DNA from 2 places in the Caulobacter sp. GW456-12-1-14-TSB4 genome. Region 1 is predicted to be linked to the other one. Evidence: riboswitches for the same ligand, from Rfam matches in the RefSeq annotation. Region 1 holds a riboswitch; the other holds the start of a gene.

Region 1 (5,248 bases):
CAGGTCCATGCCGTGATCGCCCAGATCCGCACCACGCCGGACCTGATCCAGAACGCCCTGTTCACCGCCGGCGTCCGCTACAATCACGGCCAGGGTTCGGACACCACGGTGTGGACGCTCAGCGGCCGCTATGACGTGACGCCGTCGTTCTATGTCGAGGGCGTGGGCGGGACCTCGTTCCTGCTGCCCGACGCCGAGCAGCTGTTCGCCATCGACCCGGATTCCACCCACGGCAATCCGGACCTGAAGGCCGAACGCAGCAAGAACCTCAATGTCGCGGCCGGCGGCGTGCTGGGCGAGGCGGTGCGCTGGAAGCTGACCGGTTTCGCCCGCCGGATCGATAACCTGATCAGCGACGTCTACGACAACCCGGCCTATCCCGAAGGCCTCTATGTCAATGTCGCGGGCCAGGTGCGCGTCTCGGGCGCCGAGGCCGTGGTCCAGGCCCGGCTGAACGACGCCTTCAGCCTCAACGCCAGCTACACCCATACCAAGTCGCGCAACCAGGGCTCGGACCTGCAGCGCGACCGCACGCCGACCGACTTCGCCAAGGCCTCGCTGGACTTCGCCCCGACCGGCAAGCCGTACGGCGCGGATCTGTCGGCGACCTGGACCGGTGACGTCTGGCAGACGGTGTCGGGCTTTGGCCGCATCAACTATGGCGATGTCGTCGTGGTCGATCTGGCCGGGCACGTATTCCTGGACGGCGCGGCGCGTCACCATCGCCTGGGGCTGCGGCTGCAGAACCTGTTCGACAAGGACTACGCCGCGCGTCTCGGCTCAGCGGCCAAGGACGGGTCGACCAGCCGCTTCCTCTACCGGAACCTCGGCGTGCCGCGCACCGCGAGCGTCCGCTACAGCTACGCGTTCTGATCATGGGGGCGACGTTCAACTGGCGGCCCGCCTGGAAGGTCGGCAAGCGCTGGCTGTGGTTCGTCCACCGCTGGCTGGGCGTCGCCGCCTGCCTGCTGTTCGTGCTGTGGTTCGTCTCCGGCCTGACCATGATGTACGTGCGTTTCCCACATCTCGAAGAGGCCGAGCGGGTCGCGCACAGCGCGCCGATCGACTGGGGCAGGGTGCGGCTGGGTCCGTCGGTGGCGGTCGACAAGGCCGGCGCCAAGGCGTTCCCGGCCGACCTGACCTTGTCGATGTGGGGTGGCGAGCCGGTCTATCGCGTGGTCGAAGGCCGCAAGCGCGTCGGGGTCTCGGCGGTCGACGGCCGGGTGCTTGGCGCGGTCGACGCCGAGCGGGCCAAGGCCGTGGTCGCGGCCGCCTGGCCCGAGGCTTCGCCGCGCTTCCTGCGCACGCTCGAACGCGACCAGTGGACCGTGGCCCAGAGCTACAACGCCGCGCGGCCGCTGCACTTGTTCGCGCTGAACGATGCGGCGGGGACGCAGGTCTATGTCGGATCCAAGGGCGGCGAGATCGTACTCGACACCAATCGAACCGAGCGGTTCTGGAACTGGCTGGGGACGGTGCCGCACTGGCTGTACTTCACCAGCCTGCGGGCCATGCCCCAGGCCTGGGCCCAGGTCGTGCTGTGGACCTCGGGGATAGGCATGGTCAGCGCCGTCACCGGCCTCTGGATCGGCCTGCTGCGCGTGCGGCTCAAACGTCGCTACGCCGGCGGGCGGATGTCGCCCTATCGCGGCTGGATGACCTGGCACCATCTGACGGGCCTGGTCGGCGGGCTCTTCGTCCTGACCTGGGTGTTCAGCGGCTGGATGTCGATGAACCCCAACGACTGGGGCGGGCCGGGCGACGCGGTGATGCTGGGCCGCAAGGCCTGGATGACCGCGCCGGCCGCGCCTTATCCGCTGGAAGCCGCAGCGTTGAAGGATCGCCACGGCGACCGGCTGGCGCGGTTCTACTGGCTGGGCGAGCGACCGCTGATGCTGGTCGACGATGGCGCGGCCAAGGCGGTGCTGGATCCGGCCAGCGGCCGCCGCGTGACCTTCACCGACGGCGAGCTGTTCTCCCGCGCTTCGACGCTCGTGCCGGGCGCGCATCTGGTCATGCGCGATCGCCTGACGCAGGACGACGCCTACTGGTACTCGCACCACGACAAGGCGCCGCTGCCGGTGTTGAGGGCCGGCTTCGATGATCCCGCCCGCAGCTGGTTCTATATCGACCCGACCAGCGGCCGGATGGTCGGTGTGGCCGACGACTCCCTGCGACTCTACCGCTGGACCTTCTCGGCGCTGCACAGCCTGGACTTCGGGTTCCTGCTAGCCCACCGGCCGTTATGGGACATCGTGGTCTGGCTGCTCAGCATCCTGGGTCTGATTATCTCGGTCAGCGGCGTGGTGATCGGCTGGCGGCGGATCACCAAGCCTGCGGCTTGAGGCGTAGCGGCAGGCCGGCGGCTATGAAATAGACCTCGTCCACGGCCTGCGCGAGCCGCTGGTGCAGCCGTCCCGCCTCGTCGCGGAAACGGCGGCCCAGCGGCGTCTCGGGCACGAGACCCAGGCCCACCTCGTTGCTGACCAGCCAGAGGCGGGCAGGGCAGGCGGCGACGGCTTCGACTAGCGCGGTCGCCGCCGCGCCAACGTCACGCTCGCCCAGCATCAGGTTCGACAGCCACAGCGTGAGGCAGTCCACGACCGCTACGGCGTCGGCGGGGAGGGCGGCGATCGCTTCGGGGAGCGCCAGCGGGGCCTCGACCGTGGTCCACGATTCGCCGCGCTCGGCTTGGTGGCGGGCGATGCGCTCGGCCATCTCGTCGTCGAAGGCCTGCCCGGTGGCGATCAGCACTAGACGCCCACCGCTGGCGCTTTCCGCCGCCTTCTGGGCAAAGGCGCTCTTGCCGGAACGGGCCCCGCCCAGCACCAGGATCGACGTCATGGAAGCTCCACATTGACCGTGTGCGGCGCAGCATATAGGGCTGACCGCGCGTCAGGCTCCTCGAAAGAGGATTAAAAGGGAACGAGGTTCAAGACCTCGGCTGCCCCCGCAACTGTAAGCGGCGAGTTCTAGCGTCACATGCCACTGGGGTCCTCGGATCCTGGGAAGGCGGCGCCAAGAGCATAGACCCGTGAGCCAGGAGACCTGCCCGGCGCGGTCGTTCATCGGTTGGCCGGGGTGCGCCAAACGAACGGGTTTTCCCGAGAAACGGCAGTCCAGGACCGCGCGACGGTCCAGCGTACGCGTGAATTTGCGGGTGCGTCGGCTGGCGCGCGGATCGTTTCGAAGAGGAAGACCCATGATCCGAGCTTTTCTGAGCTCCACCGCTCTCGCTACCGTCCTCGTCGCCGGCGCCGCCATGGCCGACGAGCAGAAGGCCCCCGAGGCCGACGTCGCCGGTAAGGCCGGCGCCAACGGCGTCGCCGAGCTGGTGGTCACCGCCACCCGCACTGCCCAGCCCATCCAGAAGATCGGTCAGTCGGTCACCGTCCTGACCCAGGCCGCCATCGAGGCAAGCCAGGCGATCTCGGTCACCGAACTGCTGGCCCAGCAGCCGGGCGTCAGCTTCACCCGCAACGGCGGGCCGGGCACGACCACCAGCCTCAACATCCGCGGCGCCGAGACCCAGCACACGGTCGTGCTGATCGACGGCGTCAAGCTGAACGACCCGTCCTCGACGCAGGGCGGCTTCAACAGCGGCAACCTGCTGGTCGGCGACATCGCCCGCATCGAAATCCTGCGCGGCGCCCAGTCGACCCTGTGGGGCAGCCAGGCCATCGGCGGCGTGGTCAACATCGTCACCGCCGACCCGACCACGCCATTCGAGAGCTCGGTCGAGGCCGAAGCCGGCGCGCGCAAGACCGGCTACTTGCGGGCCGGCGTCGGCGGCGCCTCGGACAAGATCACCTGGCGCCTGGCCGGCGGCTACTACACCACCGACGGCTTCTCCTCGTACAAGGTCGGCAAGGAGAAGGACGGCTACCAGAACACCGGCGTCTCGGGCCGCGTCCGCGTGGCGCTGACCGACAACGTCTCGGCCGAGGTCCGCTCGGTCTATTCGAAGGGCAAGAACGACTTCGACGCCTTCAACGGCGACAGCGCCGAGTTCGCCCGCACCGAGGAACTGGTCGTCTACACCGGCCTGAACTTCGCCCTGCTGGACGGCCGCTGGAACAACCGCCTCGGCTACGCCTACACCGACACCGACCGCGAGAACCTGAACCCCGCGCGTCCGACCGGCCCGATCACCTTCGACGCCGCCGGCAAGAACAAGCGCGTCGAATACCAGGGGGTGTTCGCGATCTCGGACATCTGGACCGCCACCTTCGGCGGTGAGAGCGAGAAGTCGCGCATGCGCACCCGCTCGCCCACCCCGACCACGCAGAACGCCCCGTTCCGCACCGGCCGCGTCGGCGTCGACAGCGTCTACGGCCAACTGCAGGTCGAGCCGGTCCAGGGCCTGACCCTGACGGGCGGCCTGCGCTACGAGGACCACGACACCTATGGCAGCCACACCCTGGGCCAGGTCGCGGCCGCCTATGCGCTGAACGAGGGCAACACCGTCCTGCGCGCCAGCTTCGGTCAGGGCTTCCGCGCCCCGGGCCTTTACGAACTCTACAGCGAATACGGCAACACCAACCTGTCGCCGGAAGAGTTCGACAGCTGGGACGCCGGGATCGAGCAGCGCTTCTTCGGCGGCAAGGCCCGCGCCTCGGCCACCTGGTTCCACCGCGAGGCCGACAACGAGATCCGCTTCTTCTCGTGCGCCTCGGGCTCGACCGCGGCGCTGTGCAATCCGGGCGGGATGTTCCGCTTCGGCTATTACGACAACGTCCAGAAGACCAAGGCGCAGGGCGTCGAGCTGATCGGCGAGGTCAAGCCGACGACCGCCCTGACGATCACCGCCAACTACACCTACACCGACGCGGAATCGAACTCCGGGACCACCAAGGGCAAGCAGCTGACCCGTCGCCCGAAGAACATGGGCAACCTGTCGGCGACCTATGTCTGGCCGGTGAAGCTGTCGACCACGGTGGCGGTGCGTTACGTGGGCAAGACCTTCAACAACGACACCAACACCCAGGTGGTGAAGGGCTACACCCTGGTCGACCTGCGGGCGGCCTATCCGATCAATGAGACCCTGGAGGTCTTCGGCCGAGTCGAGAACGCCTTCGACAAGGACTACCAGACCATCCTCAACTACGGCACGCCGGGCCGTGGGGCCTTCCTGGGCCTGCGGGCGCGCTTTTAAGCCTATGAGGGCGTCGATACCCACCATCGGCGCCTTCCGGCACGGCGGCCGTCTCCGCGAGGCGATGGCCGCTTTTCCGGACGCGCCGCGTCC
Region 2 (5,248 bases), on a different contig from region 1:
TGACGCCGAACACGCCGACCTGCTTGCCCAGGAAGAGACCCAGGGCCACGCCCAGCGGCACGGGATCCAGCAGGGCCGCCACGCCGACACCAGCGAACGACAGCCCGGCGTTGGCGAAGCCGAACAGCGGGGTGATGACGAAGGCCACCGGCTTGTGCAGGGCGTGCTCCAGCCGATGCAGTGGCGAGTGGTCGTCGGCTCTGAGCGGAATGGTCAGGGCCAGGGCGACGCCGGCCAGGGTGGCATGGATGCCCGACTTCAGCACCAGCACCCACAGCACCGCGCCCAGCAGCAGATAGGGCCACAGCGTCAACACCTTCAGCCGGTTGAGGGCGATCAGGACCAGCAGCACGATCCCGGCGCCGGCCAGGGCCAGCAGGTGCAGCTGCGCGGTGTAGAACAGGGCGATGATCACGATGGCCGCCAGGTCGTCCATGATGGCGATGGCGGTCAGGAACACCTTCAGCGACGTCGGCACGCGCGGGCCCATCAGGGCCAGGACCCCTAAGGCGAAGGCGATGTCGGTGGCCGACGGGATGGCCCAGCCGGCGATGCTGTCGGGATGCTTGAGATTGAAGGCCAGGTAGATCGCCGCCGGCAGGATCACCCCGCCCAGGGCCGCCGCGCCGGGCAGCAGCACGTCCGCGGGCTTGGACAGCTGGCCGTCCAGCACCTCGCGCTTGATCTCCAGGCCCACCAGCAGGAAGAACAGCGCCATCAGGCCGTCGTTGATCCAGTGCTGAGCGCCCATCGGCCCCAGCTTCTGGTGCAGGGCGTGGAAATAGGCCTCAGACAGCGGCGAGTTGGCGACGATCAGAGCCAGGGCGGCGGCGCCCATCAGTACATAGCCGCCGGCTGCCTCGTCTTTCAGGAACGCGAAGAGCGCGCGGCGCGCGCGCAGGCTGATCTTACGCAGAGCCATGTCAGAGCCTCGACAGAAGACGGTGGGCGAAGAACAGGCCGATGAAGCCCAGGCCGCAGGCGACATAGGCCCCGACCGCCAGGAACTGGCCCCAGGCGATGTCGAAGTGGCCGAAGGACTTCACCAGCAGCAGCGAGATGCTGCCGACATAGCCGAACGAGTCCGCCACATAGATCAGGAAGCCCGCCGTGCCGACCTTGCCGGTGGCGGCGATCATCCGGTCGAACAGCATGGCGTTGAACGGTGTGTAGCCCATGTAGAGGCCCGCGCCGGCCAGGATCATCCACCAGACGGGGCTGAGCACATGCAGTTGAAACGCCAGGGTCGAGGCGCCCAACAGCACAAAACCCAGCGCCACGAAGCCGATGTTGAAGGCCACCGCCCGGCGATTGTCCCTGACGCCCATCAGGGCGGCCAGGCCGATCAGCACGATGGCCGCCACCGGCAGCTCCGACAGGGTGAAGATCGCCGCGGCGTTCTTGAAGCCCAGCTCGGTCCAGATCTCGGCCGAGAAGTTGTCGCGGAAATCGCGCAGGGCGGTCAGCATCACATAGACCGCGATCAGCAGTACCAGGGCCGGGGCGTGGGCGGCGAAGAGCGCGATGCGGTCCTGGCGGCTCATCGGCGCGCGGCGCACCCGCTCGGCCTCGTCGGCGGCGCTGGGCGGCGGGAGTTGGGCCAGGGCGACCACGGCGATCAGCAACAGCGGCGTGAACACCAGGCCCGAGACGGCCGGCATCCACTTCTCGTCGACATGGGCCAGCAGCAGCATCTTGCCGACCGACTTGGCCACGCCCGACGACAGGATGAAGCTGGCGCACAGCATGGCCCCCAGCACCTCGGTCAGGCGGCGGCCCTCCAGGAATCCGAACACCAGGCCCCAGATCATCCCAAGGCACAGGCCGTTCAGGTACATGGCCATCGGCCCGATCACCGTCGGCAGGGTCCCGAACAGCAGCAGCGCCATCTGCGCCCCGAAGATCAGGGTCAGGATGGCCATGGCCCGGTGGTTGGCCCGCATCTCGGAGATCACCTTGACCCCGATGAACTTGGCGGTGGCGTAGCCGGCGACCTGGGCGATGACGAGGGCGATCTTGAAGTCGATCGCGAACGGCCAGCCGTCCGGGTGGTCATAGGCGGCGGCCGTGAATGGCTTGCGATAGCCGAACATGGCGAAATAGACGGCGAACGACGACAGGCCGCCATAGAGGGCGAACACCCAGGGCGGGGCTGAGGCCAGGAAGCGCGTGACCGCGCTTGGCGGGGCGATCGGATCGGCCTTTGCGGTCATGAGAGCCCTTCGCTGCCTGACTCTCAGCTATCCCGCTTCGTTCGGCCGGTGCAATCGATAGCGGACGAGGACTGATCGTTCCGCTGCCTCTACATCATATAAAGATATCTTTATATCCTTCTTGACGCCCGCGCCGTTCCAGCGCCTATTGCCCGCGTCGTGGTCTGCGGGCGTTCGCGCCCGGAGCTAAGAGGGAAGTCGGTGAGGGCGTGAAACCCCGAATCCGGCGCTGCCCCCGCAACTGTGAGCGGCGAGCCGCTGTCCGTTACGTGTCACTGACGCGCCGAAGCTGGTTCGGCGGCGTGTCGGGAAGGCCAGGGCAGGGGTGACGACCCGTGAGCCAGGAGACCTGCCTCGACAGATAACGTCCTCCGGCGGGGTGTCCGGTCTGGTCGCATGCTTTACGGCGTGACCGGACCCTCATCCGTGCGCGCTTGTCCGCGCGCGCCCCGATCAGCCTCGCCACAACACCGGCAGAGGCTTTTCAAGAATGACCGTCACCGTCGCCACACTCGGCTTCCCCCGCATTGGTCCCAAGCGCGAGCTGAAGACCGCCCTCGAACGCTACTGGTCCGGCCACAGCGATCCGGCCGCGCTGCTGGCCGTCGCCGCCGAGCTGCGCGCCAAGACCTGGGGCCGTCAGCTCGCCCTGGGCGCGGATCATGTGCCGTCCAATGACTTCTCGTTCTACGATCAGGTGCTAGACACCAGCGTCCTCGTGGGCGCGATCCCGGCGCTCTACGGTTGGACCGGCGGTGAGGTGTCGCTGGACACCTATTTCGCCATGGCGCGCGGCAGCCAGGGCGTCGAGCTGGCCGCTTGCGGCCATGACCACGGGACGAAGACCGGCGTCCCGGCGCAGGAAATGACCAAGTGGTTCGACACCAACTACCACTACCTGGCGCCAGAGGTGTCACGTGGCCAGGCCTTCGCCCTGTCCTCGACCAAGCCCATCGACGAGTTCCTGGAGGCCAGATCGCAGGGCGTCCACACTCGTCCGGTGCTGCTCGGTCCGGTGACGTTCCTGAAGCTGGCCAAGACCAAGGACGCTGACTTCGCGCGGCTGTCGCTGCTGTCGGCCCTGTTGCCGGTCTATGCGCAGGTGTTGCAGCGCCTGGCCGAGGCCGGCGCCGACTGGGTGCAGATCGACGAGCCGTGCCTTGCTCTGGACCTCACCGACTTCGAACGCGGGGAGCTGCGCCGGGCCTATGGCGCCCTGACCCATGCCGCGCCCGACCTGCGCCTGATGCTGACCAGCTATTTCGGCGGCTATGGCGAAAACCTGTCGACGGCCGTGAACCTGCCGGTCGCCGGCGTCCATCTGGACCTCGTCCGCGCGCCGCAGGAGCTGGAGGCCGCCCTGGCCGCCAGTCGCGAGAGCCTGGTCCTGTCGCTGGGCGTGATCGACGGCCGCAACGTCTGGCGCGCCGATCTGGAAAAGCTGCTGGACCGCCTGGAGCCCGTCGTCGCCCAGCGCGGCGCGGACCGCATCGTCCTGGCCCCGTCGTGTTCCCTGCTGCACACGCCGATCGACCTGGCCCTGGAGACCGCGATCGATCCCGAGGTCCGCCAGTGGCTGGCCTTCGCCGTCCAGAAGATCGAGGAGCTGGCCGTGCTGGCCAAGGCGCTGAACGCTGGCCGCGCCAGCGTCGCCGCTGAACTGGCCGCCAGCTCTGAAGCCGCCCAGGTCCGCCGCGTCTCGCCGAAGATCCACGACCCGGCCGTCGCCGCGCGCGTCTCGGCCACGACCGAGGCCATGGCCCGCCGCAACGCCGCGTTCGACCGCCGCCGCGCCCAGCAACTGGACCTGCCGGCCTTCCCGACCACGACCATCGGCTCGTTCCCGCAGACCGAGGACGTCCGCAAGGCCCGCTCGGCCCACGGCAAGGGCGAGCTGACCGATGCGGCCTACGAGACCTTCCTTCGCGAGGAGACCGAGCGCGCCATCCGCTGGCAGGAAGAGGCCGGCCTCGACGTGCTGGTGCACGGCGAGTTCGAGCGCAACGACATGGTCCAGTATTTCGGCGAGCAGCTGTCGGGCTTCGTCTTCACCAAGTCCGCCTGGGTGCAGTCCTACGGCTCGCGCTGCGTGCGGCCGCCGATCCTGTTCGGCGACGTCTCGCGGCCCAAGGCGATGACGGTGGAATGGTGGCGCTACGCCCAGAGCCTGACCGAGCGGCCGGTGAAGGGCATGCTGACCGGTCCAGTGACGATCCTGAACTGGTCGTTCGTCCGCGACGATGTCCCGCGCGAACTGGCCTGTCGCCAGATCGCTCTCGCCATCCGCGACGAGGTCGTCGACCTGGAGGCGGCCGGCGCCAGGATCATCCAGATCGACGAGGCGGCCCTGCGCGAAGGCCTGCCCCTGCGCCGCGCCGACTGGGACGCCTATCTGGACTGGGCCGTCGAGGCCTTCCGTCTGACCGCCTCGGGCGTGGCCGACGCGACCCAGATCCACACCCACATGTGCTACTCGGAGTTCAACGACATCATCGCCGCCATCGGGGCGATGGACGCCGACGTGATCTCGATCGAGACGGCGCGCTCGAAGATGGAGCTGCTGGACGCCTTCGCCGGCTATGCCTATCCGGCCGAGATCGGCCCGGGCGTCTACGACATCCATTCCCCGCGTGTGCCGTCGGTCGAGGAGATGGCGCAGCTGCTGACGGCTGCCCAGGCGCGGCTCTCGACCGGCCAGCTGTGGGTCAATCCCGACTGCGGCCTGAAGACCCGCAAATGGCCCGAGACCAAGGCCGCCGTGGCCAACATGGTCGAGGCGGCGCGACGAGCGCGGGAAGCCGTCTGACCCCAGCGAAGAAGGCGCTCCTTGCGGAGCGCCTTCGAAAGGCTAGGGAACCGAGAACTTCAGCGGGATGCGGACCACGCCGCCGGCGGTCGGCTTACCGTTCAAGGTGGCGGGTTTCATCTGGAAGTACTCGCTGAGCTGGATCGCCGCCTGGCCAAAGCCAGCCTGCTCGGGGCCTTCCCGGACGACCTTGCACTTGGTCAGCTTGCCTTCGATCGTCACGCGGCAG

The links. Region 1 has a riboswitch for cobalamin ahead of AC07YH_RS02440 (TonB-dependent receptor plug domain-containing protein). Riboswitches for the same ligand answer to the same signal wherever they lie in the genome.
Region 2: linked by a shared signal. The riboswitch ahead of metE (5-methyltetrahydropteroyltriglutamate--homocysteine S-methyltransferase) and the one ahead of AC07YH_RS02440 (TonB-dependent receptor plug domain-containing protein) in region 1 are both predicted to bind cobalamin.

What each region holds. Positions count from the first base shown of each region.
Region 1 covers NZ_JBWKZF010000002.1:92,509-97,756, forward strand. The annotation lists gene AC07YH_RS02425 (TonB-dependent receptor plug domain-containing protein) at 1-873, shown strand, start outside; gene AC07YH_RS02430 (PepSY domain-containing protein) at 876-2,345, shown strand; gene cobU (bifunctional adenosylcobinamide kinase/adenosylcobinamide-phosphate guanylyltransferase) at 2,326-2,844, opposite strand; cobalamin riboswitch at 2,881-3,070, shown strand; gene AC07YH_RS02440 (TonB-dependent receptor plug domain-containing protein) at 3,203-5,155, shown strand; gene AC07YH_RS02445 (aminotransferase class I/II-fold pyridoxal phosphate-dependent enzyme) at 5,220-5,248, shown strand, end outside.
Region 2 covers NZ_JBWKZF010000001.1:38,049-43,296, reverse strand. The annotation lists gene nhaA (Na+/H+ antiporter NhaA) at 1-922, opposite strand, end outside; gene AC07YH_RS00210 (DUF5690 family protein) at 924-2,213, opposite strand; cobalamin riboswitch at 2,357-2,584, shown strand; gene metE (5-methyltetrahydropteroyltriglutamate--homocysteine S-methyltransferase) at 2,704-5,019, shown strand; gene AC07YH_RS00200 (TonB family protein) at 5,062-5,248, opposite strand, start outside.